2 regions of the Aromatoleum evansii genome follow, and region 1 is predicted to be linked to the other one. Evidence: riboswitches for the same ligand, from Rfam matches in the RefSeq annotation. Region 1 holds a riboswitch; the other holds the start of a gene.
The links. A riboswitch is a leader RNA that binds a small molecule or an ion and turns the genes downstream of it on or off. The one in region 1 is predicted to bind S-adenosylhomocysteine.
Positions count from the first base shown of each region.

Region 2: linked by a shared signal. The riboswitch ahead of ahcY (adenosylhomocysteinase) and the one ahead of metH (methionine synthase) in region 1 are both predicted to bind S-adenosylhomocysteine.

Region 1 is NZ_CP141259.1:5,100,743-5,112,404, forward strand. Features, by position in the region: gene metH (methionine synthase) at 1-2,380, opposite strand, end outside; S-adenosyl-L-homocysteine riboswitch at 2,460-2,530, opposite strand; gene U5817_RS23900 (pilus assembly protein) at 2,587-5,757, opposite strand; gene U5817_RS23905 (hypothetical protein) at 5,788-6,462, opposite strand; gene U5817_RS23910 (PilW family protein) at 6,459-7,712, opposite strand; gene U5817_RS23915 (prepilin-type N-terminal cleavage/methylation domain-containing protein) at 7,715-8,200, opposite strand; gene U5817_RS23920 (GspH/FimT family pseudopilin) at 8,194-8,706, opposite strand; gene U5817_RS23925 (type IV pilin protein) at 8,700-9,179, opposite strand; gene U5817_RS23930 (c-type cytochrome) at 9,482-10,567, opposite strand; gene U5817_RS23935 (VOC family protein) at 10,961-11,329, shown strand; gene U5817_RS23940 (alpha/beta fold hydrolase) at 11,351-11,662, opposite strand, start outside.
Region 2 is NZ_CP141259.1:581,020-592,681, forward strand. Features, by position in the region: gene U5817_RS02465 (helicase HerA-like C-terminal domain-containing protein) at 1-1,306, shown strand, start outside; gene U5817_RS02470 (DMT family transporter) at 1,325-2,215, shown strand; gene U5817_RS02475 (hypothetical protein) at 2,287-2,583, shown strand; gene U5817_RS02480 (DUF2182 domain-containing protein) at 2,599-3,396, opposite strand; gene U5817_RS02485 (DUF1326 domain-containing protein) at 3,426-4,028, opposite strand; partial or broken gene U5817_RS02490 (methyl-accepting chemotaxis protein) at 4,496-5,047, shown strand; gene U5817_RS02495 (CZB domain-containing protein) at 5,156-5,467, shown strand; gene metF (methylenetetrahydrofolate reductase [NAD(P)H]) at 5,573-6,406, opposite strand; gene ahcY (adenosylhomocysteinase) at 6,419-7,831, opposite strand; S-adenosyl-L-homocysteine riboswitch at 7,909-7,973, opposite strand; gene U5817_RS02510 (DUF2242 domain-containing protein) at 8,040-8,555, opposite strand; gene U5817_RS02515 (cold-shock protein) at 8,925-9,131, shown strand; gene infA (translation initiation factor IF-1) at 9,272-9,532, shown strand; gene U5817_RS02525 (cytochrome P460 family protein) at 9,636-10,130, shown strand; gene U5817_RS02530 (calcium-binding protein) at 10,310-11,227, opposite strand; gene U5817_RS02535 (response regulator) at 11,399-11,662, opposite strand, start outside.

The DNA.
Region 1 (11,662 bases):
TCTCGGCCGGCACCATCACGCCGAGGTCGATCACCTCGTAGCCGTTGCAGCCCAGCACGACGCCGACGATGTTCTTGCCGATGTCGTGCACGTCGCCCTTCACCGTCGCGACGACGATGCGGCCCTTCGAGGTCGCGCCGGTCCTGAGTTTTTCCGCCTCGATGAAGGGGATCAGGTGCGCGACGGCCTGCTTCATAACGCGCGCCGACTTCACGACCTGCGGCAGGAACATCTTGCCCGCGCCGAAGAGGTCGCCGACGACGTTCATGCCGGCCATCAGCGGGCCTTCGATCACGGCGAGCGGCGGGCGTCCTTCGGCTTCGAGCTTCGCGCGCACCTCCTCGGTGTCGGCGACGACGAACTCCGTGATGCCCTTCACCAGCGCATGCGACAGACGCTCCTCGACCGACCACTCGCGCCACGCGAGGTCCGGCCCGGTGTTCTTGGCCTTGCCTTCCTTCACCGACTGCGCGAACTCGACGAGGGCTTCGCCCGCACCCGGATGGCGGTTCAGCACCACGTCCTCGACCTTGTCGCGCAGCACGGGCTCCAGGTCGTCATAGACGCCGAGCATGCCGGCGTTGACGATGCCCATCGCCATGCCGGCCTTGATCGCGTGATACAGGAAGACCGTGTGGATCGCCTCGCGCACCGGGTCGTTGCCGCGGAAGCTGAAGGAAACGTTCGACACGCCGCCCGAGGTCTTCGCGTAGGGCAGGTTCTGCTTGATCCACGCCACGGCATTGATGAAGTCGACCGCGTAGTTGTCGTGCTCCTCGATGCCGGTCGCGATCGCGAAGATGTTCGGATCGAAGATGATGTCCTCGGGCGGGAAGCCGATCCCGACCAGCAGCTCGTAGGCGCGCTTGCAGATCTCGGTCTTGCGCGCATAGGTGTCGGCCTGGCCCTTCTCGTCGAAGGCCATCACGATCACCGCGGCGCCGTAGCGGCGGCACAGGCGCGCCTGGCGCAGGAACTCGGCCTCGCCTTCCTTCATCGAGATCGAATTGACGACGCCCTTGCCCTGGATGCACTTGAGGCCCGCCTCCATCACGCTCCACTTCGACGAGTCGAGCATGATCGGCACGCGCGAGATGTCCGGCTCGGACGCGATGAGCTTGAGGAAGCGCTCCATCGCCGCGAGCGAGTCGAGCATCGCCTCGTCCATGTTGATGTCGATGACCTGGGCGCCGTTCTCGACCTGCTGGCGCGCGACCGCCAGCGCGTCGTCGAAACGGCCTTCGAGGATCATGCGCGCGAAGGCCTTGGAGCCGGTGACGTTGGTGCGCTCGCCCACATTGACGAACAGGCTGTCGGCGCCGACGTTGAAGGGCTCGAGGCCCGACAGGCGCAGCTTCTTCTCGATCTCCGGCACTTGGCGCGGCGCGACATCGGCGACGGCCTGTGCGATCGCGGCAATGTGCGCGGGCGTCGTGCCGCAGCAGCCGCCGACGATGTTCACGAGGCCGGCTTCGGCCCACTCGCGGATCGCCGTCGCGAGCGCTTCCGGCGTCTCGTCGTAGCCGGTCGGCGACAGCGGGTTCGGCAGGCCGGCGTTGGGGTGCGCGGAGACATGGGTATCGCAGACCTGCGACAGCTCCTCGACGTACTGGCGCAACTCCTTCGCGCCCAGCGCGCAGTTCAGGCCGAAGGAGATCGGCCGCGCGTGCGCGAGCGAGTTCCAGAAGGCTTCGGCGGTCTGGCCGGAGAGCGTGCGGCCGGAGGCGTCTGTGATCGTGCCGGAGATCATCACCGGCACGCGGCGATCGAGCTCGTCGAACAGCTTCTCGACCGCGAACACCGCGGCCTTGGCGTTCAGCGTGTCGAAGATCGTCTCGATCAGCAGCAGGTCGGCGCCGCCTTCGAGGAGGCCGCGCGCGGAGTCGTAGTAGTCATCGACCAGCGCATCGAAGCTGATGTTGCGGAAGCCCGGATCGTTCACGTCCGGCGAGATCGACAGCGTGCGCGAGGTCGGCCCGAGCACGCCGGCGCAATAGCGCGGCTTGGCCGGATCCTTGGCGGTGTACTCGTCGCACAGCTCGCGCACGAGGCGCGCACCCGCGACGTTGATCTCGAACGCGACGTCCGCCAGCCCATACTCGGCCTGCGACACGCGCGTGCCGTTGAAGGTGTTGGTCTCGATGATGTCCGCGCCGGCGTCGAGATAGGCGCGGTGGATGCCGGCGACGACCTCGGGGCGAGTGAGCACCAGCAGGTCGTTGTTGCCCTTGAGGTCCTTCGGGTGCGCACGGAAGCGCTCGCCGCGGTAGTCCGACTCGCCCAGCTTGTGCTGCTGGATCATGGTCCCCATCGCGCCGTCGAGGATCAGGATACGGCGGGCGAGAAGGTCGCGGAGTTCTTGGCTGCGGTCGGCTTGCATGGTTCTACCTCGGTCGATTCAGGCACCGGGCGGAAGCCGCAGAAGCGCAAAAGCAAACGGCGCGGCAAACCCCGGTGATGGTTTGCGAGCGCCGTTGATCGGTTGCCGAGCCTGGCCCGTCAAGATCGGGTCGCAGCGCTCCTCGGCAAGCGGGTGATTCTATGGAATTTTCCCGCCGATGCCAAGCCGGCGGGAAAACCAGGAGATCACATCAGCGGGCGCCAGTAGATCACGCGCGCGCCCTTGGAGGCCCCCCCTCCGCCTCCCGGCCGATTGGGCAGCAGATTGGACTTGGTCGTCGCGCCGGTGGTGCGCGTCAGCACGAATTTGCCTTTCGACGTCACCACGATCACCGGGCGGCTGGAGAGGACGTCGCCGATGAATTGCCCGCTGGTGTAGACCTCGCTCGAGGTCGAGCTCTTGGCGATCGCGCCTCCCATGCCGGCGTCGATCATCATGAGCCAGCTCGAGCCCCCTTTGCCGCAGATCTCGCGCACCGGAACGTTCACGGTGAACACCAGGACGCCGGACGGATCCAGCGCCGGATTCGTATTCACCCGCCCGTACTGCATCGGAATATCCCAGTACCACCCGCGGTGCACGCCCGCCTGCAGCGGATTGGTCGTGAGGGTCACGGTCGTCGCGGTCAGGCTGGCCGTGCCCTGGCACACGAAGGCGCCATCACCACCGTTGTCGCAACGGTTGCCATTGCTGCCGCGGATGTTGGGCAGCGTCGGAGCCGACACGCCAACGTCGTCGATGATGCCGTACATCGACTGAATCTGCGTGGCGTGGGCGTTCTGCCCCGTCCCGGGAACGTCCGTCTCGCCGAGATACTGTCCCGTGCCGACATACACGAAGAACTTGTTCGCATCGCCCGCGACCTGCCCGACCGCGGGTGCGCTCGTGACGGGTTGCGGTGCGCCGCTTCCGTCCCTGAGCTCGGCGATCTTCACCGCCGTCCAGGTGGAGAGGTCGAAGCGCCAGACGTTGCCCAGCAGGTCGCCGCCATACACATAGTAGGCAACATCGTCCGCTGCGGCGATGCTGAGGCGCGAGAGATGGGTGAGCCCGGCGGGCGCGGTGCTCGATCCGGCGCCGGCGGCAATCGTCCTGACCACGCGCCCGTCGGCAGGATCGAGCGCCCAGACGTAGCCCTTTCCGTCGGCGTTGTTGTAGCCGGAAGTGACGAGCACCAGCCAGCCGTCGTTGGGCGTGCGCACGATCAGCGGCGTGCCGAAGCTGAACCCGCTGCCGGTGGCGGAGGGGACCGTCTCCCACTTCACCATCGCCGCCGCCACGTCCTGCGTGGCCGGGCGGGGGTCGGTGACATCCAGCGCGTAGTAGCCTTTTCCGCCCTTCCCGAGCCCGCCGACGAGGATCATTCCCGTGAAGCCCGTGCTGTTCACTTGCGTGAGGGCAGGCGTCGCGTCGACGAAATAGCGGTGCGCGTAGTTCCGCTCGGCGAGGCGCGCCAGGGACCCGTGCAGCATCTTCGGCACGTAGGCCCACAGCTCGTCGCCGCCGTCGTTGTTGAGGTCGTCGCCACCCCCGAACGCGTGCAGCATGCCGTCGTTGGCGGCCTGGAAGACCACCGGACCGCTCGCGAAGCTGCCGTACACCGGCTCGGCGTTGATGATGTCCCCGAGCAGGTGCTGGCGGATCCGGAAGCGATCGATGCCGGCGCCTTCATTGCTGTCGTCACCACGGAGGAAGTTGATCACTCCGGCAGTCAGTCCGATCGCTGGATCGGCGAAGTTGTCCGCCGTAAACGCCTCACCGCCCGAACCTTTCAGCGACACGATTTTGCGGCTGGTCGCCGGGCTCGCGAGCGCGTCGAGCTTCTTCTGCGCGGACCACAGGGGTTTGCCGATCGGCAAGCCCGTGGACAGGTCCAACGAGTGCGCGACGAGGTCGCCGGTCCAGTACCCGGACTGATACACCGACTCGTAGCCGATCGTGTTCGCGGCGATGCGCTGGCTGGTCACGGCGACCGCCGCGGCGGCGCTGTCCTGGGCCGCGGCCGTATTGACGGCGGCGGTGAAGGCCGCCGTCAGATCGGACTGGCTCCCCGCCTTGGCCGTGAAGCCTCCCCCCTGTGTGGCCGCTTCGACCAGCAGCGGGTCCTTGCGCGGATCCTTCAATGGATCGGTGAAGGCGTCGCCGAATGCGATCGTGTGGGTCAGGACGTTGTTGGATTTCTTCTCGCCCCGTGGATGCGCAATGTCGGGACGCAGGTCGGTCTCGAAGAGCGCCTGCGCGACGTCATCCAGGTAATCACTACCATTCGTTCCATAAAGATGTGTTGCGTCCTTGGATTTTGTGTCGTAGTTGCTCGTAGCACACTTGGCGTCCCCGTCGCTGTCCCCATCGTAATCGCACAGATAGGTGTTGATCGGGTTGTTTCCGAGCGCCCGGTCTTCGGACGAGAGGCCGTCGGTCATCAGGAACGCGTGGCTCCGCTGGCACCAGTAGCCGGACTGCACCGGCGCCGCCCCGCGGCGGTCGAGGAGACCGTGCGGAACCTCGCCTTCCTGGCGGAAGAACTCACCAACGCTGACACTGGCGCCGGAGCGCAGGGTCAGCGCGCCGGTATAGCCCAGGCTGAAATACTGGCCGATGTCGGCGAGGGTCTCGGACAAGGGACCGGCCTCGGTACCGGACGCCGCGCTGATGCCATCCACGCTTGCCTTGAACAGGGTGAGGTCCAGCGCCTCGACCGGCCGGACGAGCCGCCCCCCGTTGCCGCCGTTGAACGTGGCAAGACCCGTCCTGACACTGCCACCGGTCGAGGATGCGGGAATCGCCTCTACCGCCTCCTTGAGCGCCTCCTTCGCGACCGCAAGCCGGGTACGGGTACCAGGCTTGTAATCCCCCCAGCCGCCTGTGCCGTCGCGGAAATACCAGTTGAGATAACGCCCGGAATAGCGGCCGGGCTCGTAATTCATCCCGTTGGCGTCCACCAGCAACCGCACGTTGGAATAGTGCTGATCCTCGACAAAGCAGACCTGCTTGTCCTGATTGCCGAAGGCGCAAGGAGCGGTGTGCGTGCAAGCCAGATTGGCGCCAGAATTTCCAAACGAAACGCGCGGGGCTCCGCTCACCACCCGAAGATAGATCGGCGTCGCCGCGGATATCTGGTTGCTCTTGGGACAGGAATACCTGGCGTCCTCCGAATACGGCGACTCCGGCACGATGTTGTTCATCGAACTCGAATTGTCGAGCATGAACAGGTAGTTCGGCGGCGCGTTGTTGCCGACCATCATCGGGTAATCGGCGAGGTCTGTCTGCGCCGCCGGCGACGGGGCGATGCAGGCGACCAGCAGCGCAAGGCAATGCGCCGACAGCGTGGCGATTCGTCGGATCGGCTTGTGCATGACTCTACTCCAGGGGGCGAGGTTTTGCGCTCACGTGCCGGGCTGGGCCTTGGCGGCGAGCATCGCTTCGTAGAAATTCACGCCGCCGCGTGGGCCGCGGGCGCGGATGATGACTCGGTAATAGACGTCGAGCGTGCTGGCTTCGATGGGCGGAACGGTGCTGCCGCTCTTTTTCGCGAAGGCGTCGGCCGCAGCCTGCGCGACCGTTTCGGGATCGACCGTGCACTTGCTGCGGATGTCCTCGCCGTCGGTCAGCACCGGATCGGATTTGCACTGGCGCTCGATGACGTACTGGATGCGGTAATTGCCCGTATCAATCGCACAATTCGTCGCACGGCCGTTCTCGTCGATGCAGGGGACGGCCGTCGATTCCCAGATCGCGTCGGAGGCGATCCGGCCGGCGTCCTTGAAGTTCGGCTTCCCCGCGGCATCCTTGAAGTAGAAGACGCTGCGATAGTACGTGCGCGCGGTGTAGGCGCCCGACTGCAGCTCCTCGACCGCGCGGTTGATCGCGATATCACCCGCGTACATCGTCGCCTGGCGGAACGCGAGGTTGCCGGCGACCAAAGTGCCGGTATCGGTCGAGCGGATCACCGACGCGGCGGCGAGACTCATCAGCACGAGGACGATCAGCACGACCAGGAGGACAACGCCGGCCTCGGAGCGGCCGTTGCGCAGGCATGCGGAATGGGGACGTTCGCTCATCGGTTCCATAGCGGATTCCTCAGCGGAACGACCGTCTCATGCACCCGGTAGCGGTAGTGCTGCCAGGTCTTGCCGGCCGGCACGGGGGTGCCGGAGAGGTTCAGGGTGACTGCACCGTCGAATACGATGGGCGCCTGCGCGGTGACCGTTCCGGTATCCGGCTCGCGACTGCGCGCGACCATCGCCAGCCGCACGGCCTTCACGCGCTGCAGCTTCTTCAGGTACTCGTCGAGCTGCGTCGCATTGAAACCGCTGTACTGGGCCGCGGTGGGCGCATTCTCCCACACCGCGATCTGGTCGCTGCCTTCGGTCGAGATGCCGTACTGGGCCTTCAGCATCACGATGTCCGCGGCCATCGCGAAATTCTTGTAGGTGGCCGGACACGTCGTGCGCAACGCGACCGGATCGACCTTCATCGGGTCATAGCGCAGCAGTGCGCCGCACGCGACGGCATACTGGACGTACTCGAACACGGGCCTCACCCAGCCCGGCGGCATCTTGAAGACCAGCGAACCCACGCCGTAGGACACCGGCCGGGTGTAGGTCGTGTTCGGATTTGTCGGATTGAAATCGTTAACGACGTCGCCCGAAGTACTGCCGAAATGCACGTTGCAGCCCGTCTTGAAACTCGTGCATTGATCGCTTTGCGTCTGCCCGGAGATCTTGGTGACCTTGAAGCGCGTGCACGGAGCTTTCGCTTCGTTCGGCGGAGCTTGGACCACCAGCACCGTGTCGCCGACGTGAATCTGGTCCTCGGACGCGAGATTGGTGTCGCTGATCTTCATGATGTCGGAGGAGCTGGGCATCTCCTTCACGATCGGGAGGATCTCCCCGGAGTAAAAATCCGGCGCCCCGACCATGATCTCGACCATGTCCGACACCGTTGCCGATGCGCCCGACTCGATCCGGACCGGATAGTGAAGGCTGTACAGATTGCTGTTGTTCGCCGTCACGACGCCTTTGTCGTACATGTTGTAGCCGGGGCACAAATTCGCGAACGAGCCGTTGAAAAGTGCCGCCCCGGCACCGCGCAGGTCGCGATCGATCAGGGCCACGGCGACCTGCGCCCCCTCCGCCGCGGAGTGCCCGGCGCCGGTGATGCGGAACTGCTTGCCGATGGTCGCCACCGACGAGGTGATCGCAAGCGTGATGATCAGCCCGACGACGAGGCCGATCATCAGCTCGACCAGCGAGATGCCACGGCTGCTGCGGGGTGATGCGGACCGACCCGGACGCGGAGTACGCTGCATGATCACTGCCAGTGGAAGCGGTTGGTGACCTGATGGCGACGCGGGTCGCGCGTGACGACGCTGCCATCCTTGTTCCTGTAGCGCCCCGCCCACTCCAGCGTCACCATCAGCGAGTAGGCCGACACCCCGGCGGGACGCTCGATGATGATGTTCGCGTCGTCGAATTCCGCGCACACCTGCCGCGTCCATGGGTAGGCCGGATGCGTGGTCGAGATGCCGTCCGTGCAAGCGGTGCGCGTCAGCAGGTACTTTTCCGACGGGTCCGGGGTGTCCGCGGTGTCCTTCAGCGCGACCTCGGCAAACAGGCGATTCACGAGCAGGGAGGCGTTGGCGCGGTCGTGCGCCTCGGTGCTCAACTGGACGGCACGCGCCTGCATCTCGATCAGGCCGAGCGCCCCCACCGAGAAAACGAGCAGGGCGACCAGCCCTTCGATCAGGCTGAAACCGCGCTCGCCGCTCGTGCCCACCCGAGTCGCACCTGTCAGCATTTTCTCGAATCGCTCCCCGTTGCGGCGGGATCGCACAGCTGCACCAGACCGCCGCCATGCACCTGGACGCGCAGGTTTCTCACGCCCGGCACGCGCGTCGTGAGATCGATATCCTCGATGCGGGGCGCGGCGGTATCGACGAGACCCGAGGGCAGAAAGACGACGTTGGTCTGCGAAGCGTTCGCGGCGACCGCCACCCCGGCCGCGGACGTCCCCTTCGCTTCCTGGATCGTGCTCACCGGGCTCACTGTCGCGACCGACCAGTTGCCGCGGCCGTCGGTCAGCGTGAAGCGCACCGCCTGGTTGCGCCGCAAGGCTTCGGCACGCGCCAGTTGCAGCCCGGAGACGAGCCCTTCGGCGGCGACCCGGACGCGAAAGTTGACCAGGGTCGACTGGAAGCTCGGCGCCGCAAGGGACGCCAATATCGCCAGAACGCCGACGGCCACGAGGGCCTCGACGAGCGTGAAACCCTTCTGCCGCCCGCCGCAGCGCCGAAAATTCAGCACGAATCCCCCGCGCGGAGGAGCCAGCAGTCGCGCGGGAGTGAGCTCGCACCAGGGAAGGCGGTTGTCTGCCGCACGTTGTCGTGGTTGATCGTGAAGGTGAAACCGGCCATGTTGCGCGAAGCCTTGCCTGTGGCCGTCGCAAGGAAGGTCTGGTTGCTGCCGCCGCCGTCGTTGCAGGTGATGGTGAAGGCGTCCGCGGACGGCGCCGCGACGCCGCAGGCCGACCCCGTGGAACCGTAGTTGCGGTTGTCCTGGTAGTACTGCTCGAGGCGCATGCGCAGCGTGGCCAGCTCGTTCGTCGCCTCGGAGATGCGGCTGCGCTGGACGTATCCGGTGTAGGACGGGATGGCGATCGCAGCGAGAATGGCGACGATGGCAACGGCAATCAGGAGCTCGATCAGCGTGAAGCCTGCCCCTGCCCGCCGGGAGTTCTCGCGATGGCCCACGCGGGCGCGGAATGGATCGTAAGTCATACGCGGATGTCCAGCCGGGATAGCCGAGGATTAACCGGGCGGCACGGACCCGGGTGAAATTCCCCGCGCATGCCCGGACAGATTCTTGGCCCATGATACCGGAGGGCGGCAAACCATCGAAATGAATTGTAACAATATGGAAGATCGGGGAAAAGCGCTGCCGGGAGGGTCACAGGATACGCAATCCGGGTAGGAAATGCACCCTTCCCCGCCCGTCACGAGAGGATCTACCCGGTGCGGCCAAAATGCAAAGAGGCCCGGAACTCCGGACCTCTTCGACACACCGCCGAAAAGATGGCGGATCAGTATCCGAGCGACTGGCGCGCCTGGTTGAGGGCGTCCGTGATCGGCTGGAACGGGCCGTAGATGTGCTGGCTGCGCGGGAAGGCGGGCGGATTGGCGGGGTCGATCGACCACGCACCGGCCGCATCCTTGCGCGGCATGGTGAAGTCGTAGCTCGCATCGACCGCGCGCTTGAGCGCGTTCGGCACCCCGTCGGGGCCCACGCCGACCCAGTCCTCGGTGATGTGGCGCGGATTGAAGGGTCGCGGCTTCGACAGCAGGTAGGCGGTGACGTCCCAGGCGTCCTCGGCGGCCATCAGGGTGTTCGGGTCCAGCGCATTCACCTTGTCGTGCGGCATGTTGCTGTACACGAAGGCCGCCGCGGTCTGCAGCCGCCCCATGCCGGCCATCAGCCCGTGGCTGTTCGCCCCCCACAGCGCGGGATAACGGAAGCGCTGCTCGTCGTCGCGCCACACGCCCGAACCGTCCTCCTGGTGACAGCTGCGGCAGCGGTCGTTGTAGATGTTGGCGCCGCGCGTGGGACTGGCGGCACGCGTCAGGGCGGCCGGCTTGCGGGTCTCCTGGCCGGGCACCTGCTGCCAGGTGTAGCCGGGCTGCAGGCCGGTGGACAGGAATTCGACGTAGGCAATCAGATCCTTCATCCACTGGCTGTCGGTGGGGATCATCTCGCCCGCGAGCGAGCGCTCGAAGCAGCCGTTGATGCGGATCGGCAGGTCGCGTGCGACGTTCTCGCGCGCGCTGAACTTCGGATCAGCATATTCGATGGCGGCGACGACGAGCGGCACCGCGTAGGGGCGCGTGCCTTCGTCCATGTGGCAGTTGCCGCAGGCGAGCTTGTTGCCGACATAGGGCTTGCCGTTGGCGGCGACGTTACCGCTTTCGGCGCCGAGGTAGCGGTAGGTGGAGCGGAAGATGTCCTTACCGCGCGCGGCCGACGCGCCCATCAGGCCGGGGTCCGGGATCTGGTAGGCGGGCGCGTAGAAGGCGTTGTAGTCGGCGGGATCGGTGCCGCTGCCGGCGAGCGCGCCGGCGGCTGCGGCGCCAAGTGCGAGCCCGAAGAGGACGCGCAGGGTGCGGTGTGACATGTCGGTGTTCCTCCGTTTGTCGAACGCTGGAGCCGGGGCCCGCTGCATCGGCCGCGGCGTGGGTGCTGCCCTATGCACCGACGCAGGCTACGCGTCCCGATCACGGCAGGAAATCCTGACGATGGAGTGCTGGACTAGATGAATGACTCTATTGACAGGGTCATCGCCGCCTGATCGCGCCATCCGGCGGACGTCATGCAAGAATCATGGCGACAGCGCCGCCCTTGCACTTTCACGGACGGGTGCTAGCGTGAATGATCGGTGCCCGCACCTGCGGGCAGCGGCGGCCCGCCGGGAGCGATCGTCACGGCGGCTTTGTCACTGGGGGCCAGCCCCGGTACCGGACGCAGAATCCGGAATGAGCTGCAGCCTCCGCCTGGGCAGCAGGACATCATGAACACCCCCCAACTCGGTTTGAAATGCGTGAAGGTCGTCGCGCTCGCGGTACGCGATGTCGCGCGCGCGAACAGGTTTTACGGCGAGACGCTGGGCCTCGCCCCGGCGAGCGAAGGCGGCCGGCAGGTCGGCTTCGAACTCGGCGGCACGGTGCTGATGCTGAAGGACGACTGGTACGGCAGCCCGACCGCGGAGCCGAACCCGCGCATCACCCTGGAATGCGCGGACGCGCCCGCGCTGGAAGCCGCCCTGCGCGGCCTCGACGTGAAGATCTCGGATGCGCTGGAGCTCTATGACGGCAGCCACTACGTCGGTGCCTTCCTCGACAGCGAGGGCAACAAGCTGTGGTTCTGCTCGCCGAAGTAGGGCCCCGTCCGCTGCGCGCGCTCAGTCCGCGGCGTCGATGAAGTCGAGCACGTCGCGCGCGAAGCGCTCGCGCTGCCACAGGTGCGGCGCGTGGTCGACGTCGTCGTAGATGTGCAGCAGCGCGTTGGGGATGTTGTCGCGCACGTAGTGGGCGGTGCGGGCGTGGTAGAAGTTGCTCGCACCGCCATAGACCAGCAGCGCGGGGACGTCGATCTTCTCCAGCACATCGCGGTAGTCGGCCGCGGCGAGGCTGGACCAGCAGTCGATCAGCGGCTGCGGCGTCATCTCGCGCAGGCGCTGGCGCGCGAGCGCCATGCCTTCGCCGTTCTCCAG
Region 2 (11,662 bases), 890 kb from region 1:
GCGCCTCGCCGCCCTGGGCATCACCGACTACACGCCGCGTGCCAACCCGGTGGTGTTCTGGGATGTGTTCGGCGATCTCGGCCACCCCGTGCGCGCGACGATCTCCGACATGGGGCCGCTCCTCATCGCCCGCCTGCTGAACCTCAACGACACGCAGGCCGGGGTGCTGCAGCTGGTGTTCAAGATCGCCGACGACAACGGCATGTTGCTGCTGGACCTCAAGGACCTGCGGGCGATGATCCAGTACGTGGGCGACAACGCGAAGTCGTTCACGACGGAGTACGGCAACGTCTCGGCCGCCTCGATCGGCGCGATCCAGCGCGGCCTGCTCGCGCTCGAGCAGGAAGGCGGCGACAGCTTCTTCGGCGAGCCGATGCTGGACCTCGCCGACCTGATCCAGACCGACGGCGAGGGGCGCGGCGTGATCAACATCCTCGCCGCGGAAAAGCTCTACCACTCGCCCAAGCTGTATTCGACCTTCCTGCTGTGGATGCTGGCGGAGCTGTTCGAGCAGTTGCCCGAAGTCGGCGACATGGACAAGCCCAAGCTGGTGTTCTTCTTCGACGAAGCGCACCTGCTGTTCAACGACGCGCCCAAGGCGCTGGTCGAGAAGGTCGAACAGGTCGTGCGCCTGATCCGCTCGAAGGGCGTGGGCGTGTATTTCGTGACGCAGAACCCGCTGGACGTGCCCGAGACGGTGCTCGGCCAGCTCGGCAACCGCGTGCAGCACGCGCTGCGCGCGTTCACGCCGCGCGACCAGAAGGCGGTGAAGACGGCCGCCGAGACGATGCGCGCGAACCCGGCCTTCGACGCGGCGGCCGCGATCACGGAGTTGGGCGTGGGCGAGGCATTGGTGTCCTTCCTCGACGACAAGGGCCGCCCCGAGGTGGTCGAACGTGCCTTCGTGATCGCGCCCGTGTCGCGCCTTGGCCCGATGACGGCGGACGAGCGCCGCGCCGCGATCGAGGGCTCGGTGCTGTACGGCCATTACGAGAAGCTCCTCGACCGCGAATCCGCCTACGAGATGCTGCGCGCACAGGCGAGTGCCGGCGCGGGGGGCGCGTCCGCCGGAGCGCCCGCGGGTCAGGCGCCTGCCGGGGCGCAGGAGGGCGGCGGCATGATGAGCGGCGGCGCGCTGGGCGGCATGGGCGACATCCTGTTCGGCTCGACCGGGCCGCGCGGCGGCAAGCGCGAGGGGCTGGTCGAGATCGCCGCGAAGACCGTCGTGCGCACGATCGGCAGCTCGGTCGGGCGCGAGATCGTGCGCGGTCTGCTGGGCTCGCTGTTGGGCGGACGCCGCCGATGAGGCCTCGACGCTGACCGGATGAGCCTCGCCTCGAATCGTGCCGGGCTGCTGTTCGCGACGCTCGGTGCGATCGGATTCTCGTTCAAGGCGATCTTCGTCAAGCTCGCGTACCGCTACGGCGTGGACGCGGAGACCCTGCTCGCGCTGCGCATGGGCTTCTCGCTACCCTTCTTCGTCGTGATGGGGCTGGTCGCCGACGCGCGCGCCACGCACCGCATGGACGGGCGCGACTGGCTGTGGATGGCCGCGCTGGGATTTTCCGGCTACTACCTGTCGAGCTATCTCGACTTCCTCGGCTTGCGTTACATCAGCGCCGCGCTCGAGCGCCTGATCCTGTTCCTGTATCCGACGCTGGTGATCGTCCTGTCGGCGCTGTTCCTGGCGAAGCCGATCGGCCGGCGCACGCTGGCGGCGCTGGCGCTGTGCTACTGCGGCATCGGGCTGGCGGTGGGCCACGACCTGCACGTCGCCGGCGATGCGCGGGATGTGGTGGTCGGCGGCACGCTGGTGTTCGTGAGCGCGCTGTCCTACGCGCTGTACCTGATGGGCAACGGCCAGGTCGTCGGCCGGCTTGGCGCGATGCGCGTCACCGCTTTCGCGACCAGCGTCGCGAGCGTGTTGTGCATCGTACAGTTCCTCGTGCTGCGGCCCGTCTCCGCACTCGATCAGCCGTGGCAGGTGTATGCGCTGGGCGTGGCGATGGCGTTGATGTCGACGGTGGCGCCGGTGTGGCTCGTGTCGGAGGCGATCCGCCGCCTCGGTGCCGGGCCGGTGTCGCTGATGGGGACGCTGGGCCCCGTCGTGACGATCCTCCTCGGCTGGCTGCTGCTCGACGAGGTGCTGGGCCTGTCCCAGCTCGCCGGGACGGCGCTGGTGATCGCCGGCGTGCTGGTGATGGCGCGGCGCTGACGGCGGTGTCGCAACTCGCGGCGCGCCGCGGCTGTCCAACGCGATGTCACCGTTCGATGCGAGGTTCCGTCATGACGCCCCAATCCGTCGAGTCACTGATCGCCGAGATCGAAGCCGAGGATCATATCGATTTCGGCGATCTCGCCATCGGCGAGCAGGAGGCGCGCAGCCTGATGGCGCGCCATTTCTGCGACATCGACCACAGGCTCGCCGAGCACGGCATGAGCGCCGAGGACCGGCTGGAGGTCATGGCCGCGATCGCGGCGCACACGATGGTCGAGAACCTCGTGCTCCATCTGGGGCGCCTGCGCGGTGCGGTGGCGAAGCGCGACTTCCACGCCTGGATGCGCCGTCACGGCATGGGATGAGCGACCGCTCGCGGGTCAGGCAAGCAGCGGCGGCAGCGCGATCGCGCCGCCCCACAGCAGCAGCGCGATGCCCAGCGGCGCGCTGAGGCGGCGTCCCCAGCTCAGGTTCTTCTCGATCGCCATCACGGCGCCGAGCGCAAGCATCCAGCCGATGCTGCCGGTGCCGACGGCGAACATCAGCAGCATCAGCGCCCAGCAGCAGCCGACGCAAAAGAGGCCGTGGTGTGCGCCGATCGCCAGCGACTGGAGCGCGGGGCTGCCGCCGCGCCAGTGTTGGATGACGAAGCCGACCGGCGCACGACAACGCTCGAGGCAACGGTGCTTGAGGTCCGAGAACTGGAAGGCGCCGGCCAGCAACAGCGGCGCGGCGCCGAATACCCATGCATTGGCCTGCAGCCAGGCGAAGTGTTCGAAGGCTTCGTGCAGGCCGAAATCGAACAGATGCATCGCGGCGCCCGCCGCGAGCCATACGCCGAGGTAGCTCGCGATCACCAGGGCGAGCAACCGGCGGCGGTCGTCGCGCAACGCGGTCATGCGGCGGAAGGCGTCGAGCAGCGGCAGCGTCGTCGGCAGCATCATCGCGATCGTCATCAACAGCCAGCCGCCGACGTACAGGGCCGACTGCGCCAGCACCGCATCGGCCGTCGCGGCATGCGCGAGGCCGCCGAGTTCGGCATGGTTGAGGTAGCGTCCGTAGGGCGAGCGCTCCCACAGCCACAGGGCCGCCCACGCGGCGAGCACAAGCGCTCCCAGCGCGACGGTGAAGGTGTCGCGCCGGGAGATCGCGCGCAGCGGAGCTTGCGCCGCGGCCATGGACTCGGAAAATCGGGCGGTTACGGGGGTCAGGCCTGGAAGCAGAAGGCGCCTTGCACCGAGTTGTAGCCGCTCAGGTCGACCTTGATGCCGAGCGGTTCCGACTGTGCACGATAGAGCGGTGCGCGGCCGATGTAGGCCGGCGAGCCGGGAATCGTCGAGAAGATCGTGTCGCTCATCACCGTCGGGCGCTCGCCGGGTCCGCGTGCGCATTCGAGGTCGGCGGCGACGACATTGCCGATGCGCAGGCGCCCCGAGCCTTCCTTGACGTCGAACTCGATCCCGACGCGTTCCACCCCGACCACTTCGCCGACCAGTTGTGCGAGATCCGCGACCGGCCCGCCGAGTTTGCCGGTGAATACCGAGAGCAGGGCCTCTTCCTGTGCCGGGCTCGCGCGTTCATCCACGAAGGCGAGAGCGCGCCAGTTGCCCTTCAGAACGTTGCCGGGGATGTGTGCCAGCATGCCGAAGGTGAGGCCCGACACGTCGGTGCCGCCGACCTCGCCCTTGTCGATGTGCCAGGCGAGCGTGCCATCGCAGGTGCCGCCGTCGGGGTCGTCACCGATCCAGCACGGGCAGATCGCCTTGCAGGTGCACACTTCCAGCAGTCGTCCTTCGATCCGGTAGGCCATGATGTTCTCCTTGTAGTCGGGTTGGCCAGGGGGCGGTCGTGTGCAGGCGGCCGTAGCGACCGGGGAGGCGGTCGGCGGAGGATGCGGATACCGCCCTGTCGGGGTGGGTGAGATTGCGTCTCACTCTACATATATAGTCGTAGTCGGAGCCTCGTCAATGATCGCCGTCCTTCCCTTCTGTCCCGGGGGGCTGCGTGCGTGCCAAGCCGGATCTACATAAGAAAATCCGATTAGACTAAATGGCATAGCTTTTCTGCCGATAACCTGGTTGAAGGGATTTTTCCGGAGCCGGCACGGCTCCGGCTTGCGGATGGATGAAGTCAAGGGGGAAGGACATGGGATGGTTTGGCAGAGGGGCGGAGCTTGCGGCGCTGAGGCAGGAGCTTGCCGCGAGCAAGGAGGCGCTGGAGCGCGAGCGGGCGCGTTCGAACCGGCTGGAGGAAGAGCTCGCGCGGCAACGCGGCGAGATGGAGGCCGGTGCGCAGCGCACCGGAACGCTGGACGCGCTGTTCGGCAACCTGAAGAGCTACGGCGAATCGCTGGTGTCGGTGCAGGGTACGTTCAGCCAGCTCGCCGACGGCTTGAAGCAGCAGCATGATGTCGCCCAGCGCGCGACGCAGTCTGCGAGCGACAGCGCGGCGGCCATCGAGCGCATCTCGGCGAGCCTGGACGGCCTCGCAGAGGAAACCCGCGGCACGGTCGACTCCGTGCATCAGCTCAACCAGCGGGCGAGCCAGATCGACGGGATCGTGCGCCTGATCCGCGAGATCGCCGATCAGACCAACCTGCTCGCCCTGAACGCGGCCATCGAGGCCGCCCGCGCGGGCGAGCAGGGCCGCGGCTTCGCGGTCGTGGCCGACGAGGTGCGCAAGCTAGCGGAGCGCACCGCGGCGGCGACGAACGAGATCTCCGAACTGGTCGGCGCGATCCAGGGCGAGACCGGGCAGACGCAGGCGATGATCCAGACGCTCGCCGGCAAGGCGTCCGAAGCCGCCGAAGACGGGCGCAGCGCGCGCGGCAGCATGACCGAGCTGTTCGGCCTGTCGCGTGAAATGGGGGACATGATGGAGGGCGCGGCGGTGCGCAGCTTCGTCGAACTGGCCAAGCTCGACCACCTGATCTTCAAGATGGAAGTGTACAAGGCCGCGTCGGGCAATTCCGCGAAGCGTCCGGAGGAGTTCTCCAGCCACCACAAGTGCCGGCTCGGCCAGTGGTATTACGAGGGGCCGGGCAAGCGCTTCGCGTCCCTGCCGGCGTACCGGAGGCTGGAAGCCCCGCACGCGCGCGTGCATGAGAGCGGTCGGCGCGGTCTCGAGCGTCTGCTTTCGGGCGATAGCCAGTCGGGGTTGCAGGACATCGCGGCGATGGAGGCCGCGAGCATGGAAGTGCTGGACTGCCTGCAGGACATTGCGAACGGCGTGAGTGCAGCGGCAAGCTGAGGCCGGCCGCTGCAGTCGGTGCCTCGCCGTGGGAGCGGCTTCAGCCGCGAATCAGCGTCCGTTCGCGGCTGAAGCCGCTCCCACAGGGCTGGCCACCGTGCTCGCTCAGACGAGCTTGAGGCGCTCGCAGATGGCCGTCGTGAGGCTGGCCTGGTTCATGCTGTAGAAGTGCAGCCCCGGGGCGCCGTTCGCCAGCAGGCGCTCGCACAGCGCGGTCACCACGTCGAGCCCGAAGGCGCGGATGGACTCGGTGTCGTCGCCGTAGGACTCGAACTTGCGCCGCATCCAGCGCGGGATCTCGGCACCGCAGGCGTCGGAGAAGCGCGCGAGCTTGTAGAAGCTCACGATCGGCATGATCCCGGGCACGATGGGCGTGTCCAGACCCATCGCACGCACCGCATCGACGTAGTGCAGATAGGCTTCGGCGTTGTAGAAGTACTGCGTGATCGCCGAGTTTGCGCCGGCCTCGACCTTGCGCTTGAAGGCCTGCAGGTCGTCCTGCGGGCTTCTCGCCTGCGGGTGCCATTCCGGGTAGGCCGCGACCTCGATGCGGAAGCGGTCGCCGGTTTCGGCGCGGATGAACTCCACCAGCTCGTTCGCATAGCGGAATTCGCCCGGATCGCCGACGCCGGAAGGCAGGTCGCCGCGCAGCGCGACGATGCGCCGGATGCCGGCCGCGGCGTAGTCGGAGAGGATTTCGCGGATGCCGGCGCGGGTCGAGCCGATGCACGACAGGTGCGGTGCGGCCTCGAAGCCCTTCGCGGCGATCTCCTTGACCGCGGCGAAGGTGCGCTCGCGCGTCGATCCCCCGGCACCGTAGGTCACCGAGAAGAAGGCGGGCTTCAGGTGCGCGAGCTTGTCGCGCGTCGCGCGCAGCTTCTCGTCACCGTCGGGCGTCTGCGGAGGGAAGAACTCGATCGAAATTTCGGTTTTCGCCATGGCGCGCTCCGATCAGTAGCGGTAGTGGGTCGACTTGTACGGACCCTGCTTGGGCACGCCGATATAGGCGGCCTGTGCGTCGGTGAGCTCGGTGAGCTGTGCGTTGAGCTTCTTCAGCTGCAGGCGCGCGACCTTCTCGTCGAGGTGCTTGGGCAGCGTGTAGACGCCGACCGGATAGTCCGCCGTGCGCGTGTAGAGCTCGATCTGCGCGATCGTCTGGTTGGCGAACGAGGAACTCATCACGTAGGACGGGTGGCCGGTCGCGCAGCCGAGGTTCACCAGGCGGCCCTTCGCCAGCAGGATGATGCGTTTCCCGTCCGGGAAGATCACATGGTCGACCTGCGGCTTGATCTCTTCCCACTGGTACTTCTCGATCGACGCCACGTCGATCTCGTTGTCGAAATGGCCGATGTTGCACACGATGGCCTGGTCCTTCATCTTCGCCATGTGGTCGTGGGTGATCACGTGGTAGTTGCCGGTGGCGGTGACGAAGATGTCGGCGTGCTCGGCGGCGTAGTCCATCGTCACCACGCGGTAGCCTTCCATCGCCGCCTGCAGCGCGCAGATCGGGTCGATCTCGGTGACCCACACCTGGGCGGAGAGCGCACGCAGCGCCTGCGCCGAGCCCTTGCCGACGTCGCCGTAGCCCGCGACCACCGCGATCTTGCCCGCGACCATCACGTCGGTCGCGCGCTTGATGCCGTCCACCAGCGACTCGCGGCAGCCGTACAAGTTGTCGAACTTGGACTTGGTGACCGAGTCGTTCACGTTGATCGCCGGGAATTTCAGTTCGCCGCGCTCGTGCATCTGGTACAGGCGATGCACGCCGGTCGTCGTTTCCTCGGTGACGCCCTTCACCTGCGCGAGGCGGGTCGAGTACCACATCGGGTCCTGCGCGAGCTTGGCCTTGATGGCGGCGAAGAGGATGGTCTCCTCCTCGGAACCCGGCTTCGCCAGCACCGCCATGTCCTTCTCGGCGCGTGCGCCCAGGTGCAGCAGCAGCGTCGCGTCGCCGCCGTCGTCGAGGATCATGTTGGAATAACCGCCGTCGGCCCACTCGAAGATGCGGTGCGTGTAGTCCCAGTAGTCGGCGAGCGACTCGCCCTTAACCGCGAAGACGGGGATGCCTTCGGCAGCGATCGCGGCGGCGGCGTGGTCCTGGGTCGAGAAGATGTTGCACGAGGCCCAGCGCACCTCGGCACCGAGCGCGGTCAGCGTCTCGATCAGCACCGCAGTCTGGATCGTCATGTGCAGCGAGCCGGTGATGCGCGCCCCCTTGAGCGGCTGCGCAGCGGCGAACTCCTCGCGGATCGCCATCAGGCCGGGCATCTCGGTTTCCGCGATGCGGATTTCCTTGCGGCCCCAGCCGGCGAGCGAAAGGTCGGCGACGACGTAGTCGGTGAAGTTTTCAGCCACAGTGTTCATGTGAACTCCTTGAACGTGTGGCCGGGAGGGGGTGGGAAGGGTGCAGACTCACCTCGTCACCCCGTGCCCGGCACGGGTTAAGGTGAGCGCAGTTCCGGATAGCCGAGCCTGGGACGAACGTCTCGCAGCGCTCCTCGGCAAGGGCGGATTATAGCCCATGTGCCGACCGGCCCTGCAATACGCAGGGATCCTGCTCGCCGCAGCGGTCTCAGCCGCCCTGCAGGGATTCGATCAGCCCGAACAGGCGCTTGTAGAAGTCCGGGTCCGAGATCGTCTCCTCGCCGACCTTGACCAGCGCCTCCTTGTCCGCCATCCACGGCAGCGAGATCGAGCCGATGCCTGCGACGCCGACCCCCGCGCTCGTTGCGGCGGACTTCAGCTCGTAGCGCGTCTGCAGCGCGTTCGCATAGACGGCGGTGCCGACATTGCTCGGCAGGCATACGAGGGTGATGTGGAGCGTCATGCCGTAGTCGGTCTTCGGCAGGAAGAACTTCTCGCCGCGGATGCGCGTCGTGTTCGATGCATCGACCTGGTAGCCCTGGCTCAGCAGGGCGCGCTTGCCGACTTCGCAGGCCGCGTCCGGATCGCGCGTGCTCCACGTGACGAAGGGCGATTCTGCGGCGAAGGTTTCGCTGCGATAGGCGGGAGGCGGCGCCGATGCGCAGCCGGCGAGCAGCAGCCCGGACAACGACAGCGCTTGGGCGCAACGCGCGAGATGCAACATGGGGTAAATCCGGAATGGAGGTGCAAAAGCAGATATTAGAACATCGCGGCGCCTAGCGGTTCGGTGCGCCCGATGGTCGGGTTCGGCGCCCACCACTGTCGATGCCCATGGCCCGTGCGGGTTCGAGGCCTGCGGAGTGGTGGCGGAATCCGGCCCCTTTGCGAGTGTCGTAAAATGTAACAAACAATATTTCGTTTGCAGGGCGGAGCAAATCAGTCCATAGTGCGCGGCAGCGATCTTCAAGTAGCAAAGTTGTTGTCTGGTCCGGTCTCTGCTGTTTCTGCGGTATGCCTTTCCTCTTCACCCTGCCGTCTTGACCTTCGCCCTCACTCTAGGGGCAAGTCCCTTAATTTTCAGGAAATACAAGACATGGCAAACGGTACTGTGAAGTGGTTCAACGACTCCAAGGGCTTCGGTTTCATCACCCCGGAAAACGGCGGTGACGATCTGTTCGCCCATTTCTCGGCGATCCAGGGTTCGGGTTTCAAGACCCTCGCCGAAGGTCAGCGCGTCACGTTCGACGTGACGACCGGCCCCAAGGGCCAGCAGGCGTCGAACATCCGCGCGGCTGACTAAGCCCGCGCCGGCGCGGCCGCAGCGCTGCGCCTCCGGTCCCTGGCGGGGCCGGTAGCCGGAATCCGTTCCGGTACGCATCCCCGAAAGGCCTGGCACAAGCCCGGCCTTTTCTTTTTTCTGCTTCCCGAGGAGAAACTGTCATCGCCAAGGAAGAACTGATCGAAATGGGTGGCGTGGTGACCGAGGTCCTGCCCGATGCCCGATTCCGTGTGACGCTGGACAATGGTCACGACCTCGTAGCCTATTCGGCCGGCAAGATGCGCAAGCACCACATCCGCATCCTGTGCGGTGACAAGGTTTCCCTGGAACTGTCGCCCTACGACCTGAGCAAGGGGCGCATCACCTTCCGCCACATCGAAGGCCGCGGTCCGGTGAGTCCGCAGCAGCGGCGCCGCCGCTGAACTTTCTTTCGCAATTCCGGGAACATTTCCCCCGCGTCGGCTGTTTGTTCAGGACGTGGCTCGCGCAACCGGCGGGCACGACCACCGACACGGAGGATGTTCCATGAGTAGACGATTTTCATTGCTGGCCGGTGCGCTGCTGTGCGCAGCGGTCTCCGCTTCCGCGGCCGATCCAGCCCCTAACGGCATCCAGTTGCCGGAAGGCTACCGCCAGTGGCAGGTGCTCTCGGTCCATCAGCGTTCCGACAACAACACGCTGCGGGCGGTGCTCGGCAACGACGTGGCCGCCAGGGCGGCGCGCGAGGGGCGGACCAACCCGTGGCCCGACGGCGCGATCCTCGGCAAGCTGGTGTGGAAGGCGGTCAAGCATGACCGCTGGGACACGGCACTTGCGCCGGGCGACTTCGTCCATGCGGAGTTCATGGTCAAGGACGGCGCCAAGTACGCCGCGACCGGCGGCTGGGGGTTCGCGCGCTGGCTCGGCAGGGCGCAGAAGCCTTACGGTGCCGACGCGAACTTCGTGCAGGAATGTTTCGGCTGCCACCAGCCGGTGAAGGACAGGGACTTCGTGTTCACGCATCCGGCGGAGTTGCCGTAGCGACGTCGACGCTGCCCGACCGGACGATGCGGGTCGGACGGCGTCGGGCAGTCTGCGCGCCCCTGGGAATCGTGTGACGCCGGGTGCGCGAGTCGTATGCGACGGGCTCGGAGGTGTGTTCCGTCCGGGCCCGTCTTTCGGCCATCGGCTGGTCAGGCTGCACCGGTGGTCGCGGGGGGTCAGGCGAAGAGGATGTAGTCGCCGGCAACCAGGTCCGAGATCGACATGTCCGTTCCCTTGAGGATGATCGAGCCGCCGTCGAAACTGATGACCGTCTGGCCGTCGATTGCCGTGTCGGACGTCAGGAAATTGCCCCAATAGTTCACGTCGCCGGCATTGTTGCTCAAACCGTTCAGCTGCAGCTTGTCGTTTCCGGCCATCCAGTCGAGCACGATGTCATAGTCGTCGCCGTCGATCGTCGCCTGCGAGCTGGCTTCCCAGTACGAGTAGCTGTTGTCGCCTTCGAAGCTGAAAGTGCTCGTCACCGGCTTCTTTACGGTTCCGCCATTGACGGTGATATCGACGTCGTAAGTGTTGCCTGCGTCGAGATCGCCGCCGTATGCGCCGTCCATGAGTGCGCGCCAGGCATCGAGCTGCGTGTCGTAGTTCGACCACGCCTTGTAGTCCGCGCTCTGGCTGGGCGCGTCGCCGTCGCGGAAATAGACGGTGGTCTTCTCGAGAACGTTCGTCACGGTGAAATTGAAGACGAAGGTGTCATCCCCGAATCCGCCCGTGAGCATGTCGTTGTCGGCGCCGCCAATGAGGGTGTCGTCGCCGTTGCCGCCGTCGAGCGTGTCATTGCCGGCTCCGCCGTCGAGCATGTCGTCACCATTCTCGGCGATCGTTACGGTTTTTTCGGTCTTGCCCACGGCTTCGGTGTAGGAATAGGTGCCGCCGAGGGTGTCATTCCCCTCGCCGCCGTAGAGGGTGTCGCTGTCGTTGCCGCCGACCAGCTGATCGTTTCCTGCGTCTCCGCTGAGGATGTCTTCGCCGTTGCCGCCGACCAGAAGGTCGCTGCCCTCCCCGCCGCTCAGGGTGTCGTCGCCACTGCCGGAAATGTAGACGTTATTCTGGGCGTCGCCGATGTAGGTGCTCATTCTTGTATCCTCCCTCTCGATCCGAAAGGCCACTTCCCGCGTAGTGGCGCTGCATTTGCTTCTGGTTGTAACAATGCTATTGGGCTCGATCGGAGGCGGACAGTTAGTGGTGTCACTCGGGGTGCATTACATTCGTCATGTCGATGGGCGTCGATGTGACGAATCGCACGGTCATCGCATCGGATGGCGCAGCGCTAGCGCGTACAGTTGCAGCCGGTTCGATACCCCGGTCTTCGAGTAGATCGTCGACAGGGCGTTGCGCAGCGTGTTTTCGCCGATGCCCAGATGTTCGGCGATGCGCTTGTTGGGGGCGCCGTTATACTCCAGTGCGACGGCGACGATCTGCCGCTCGCGCGGCGTGAGCGTCGCGAAGGGTGCGGCGGCCGAGCGTGCCTGGCGACGCAGGCTGTCGACGAGTTCGCCGGTACGGGCGCG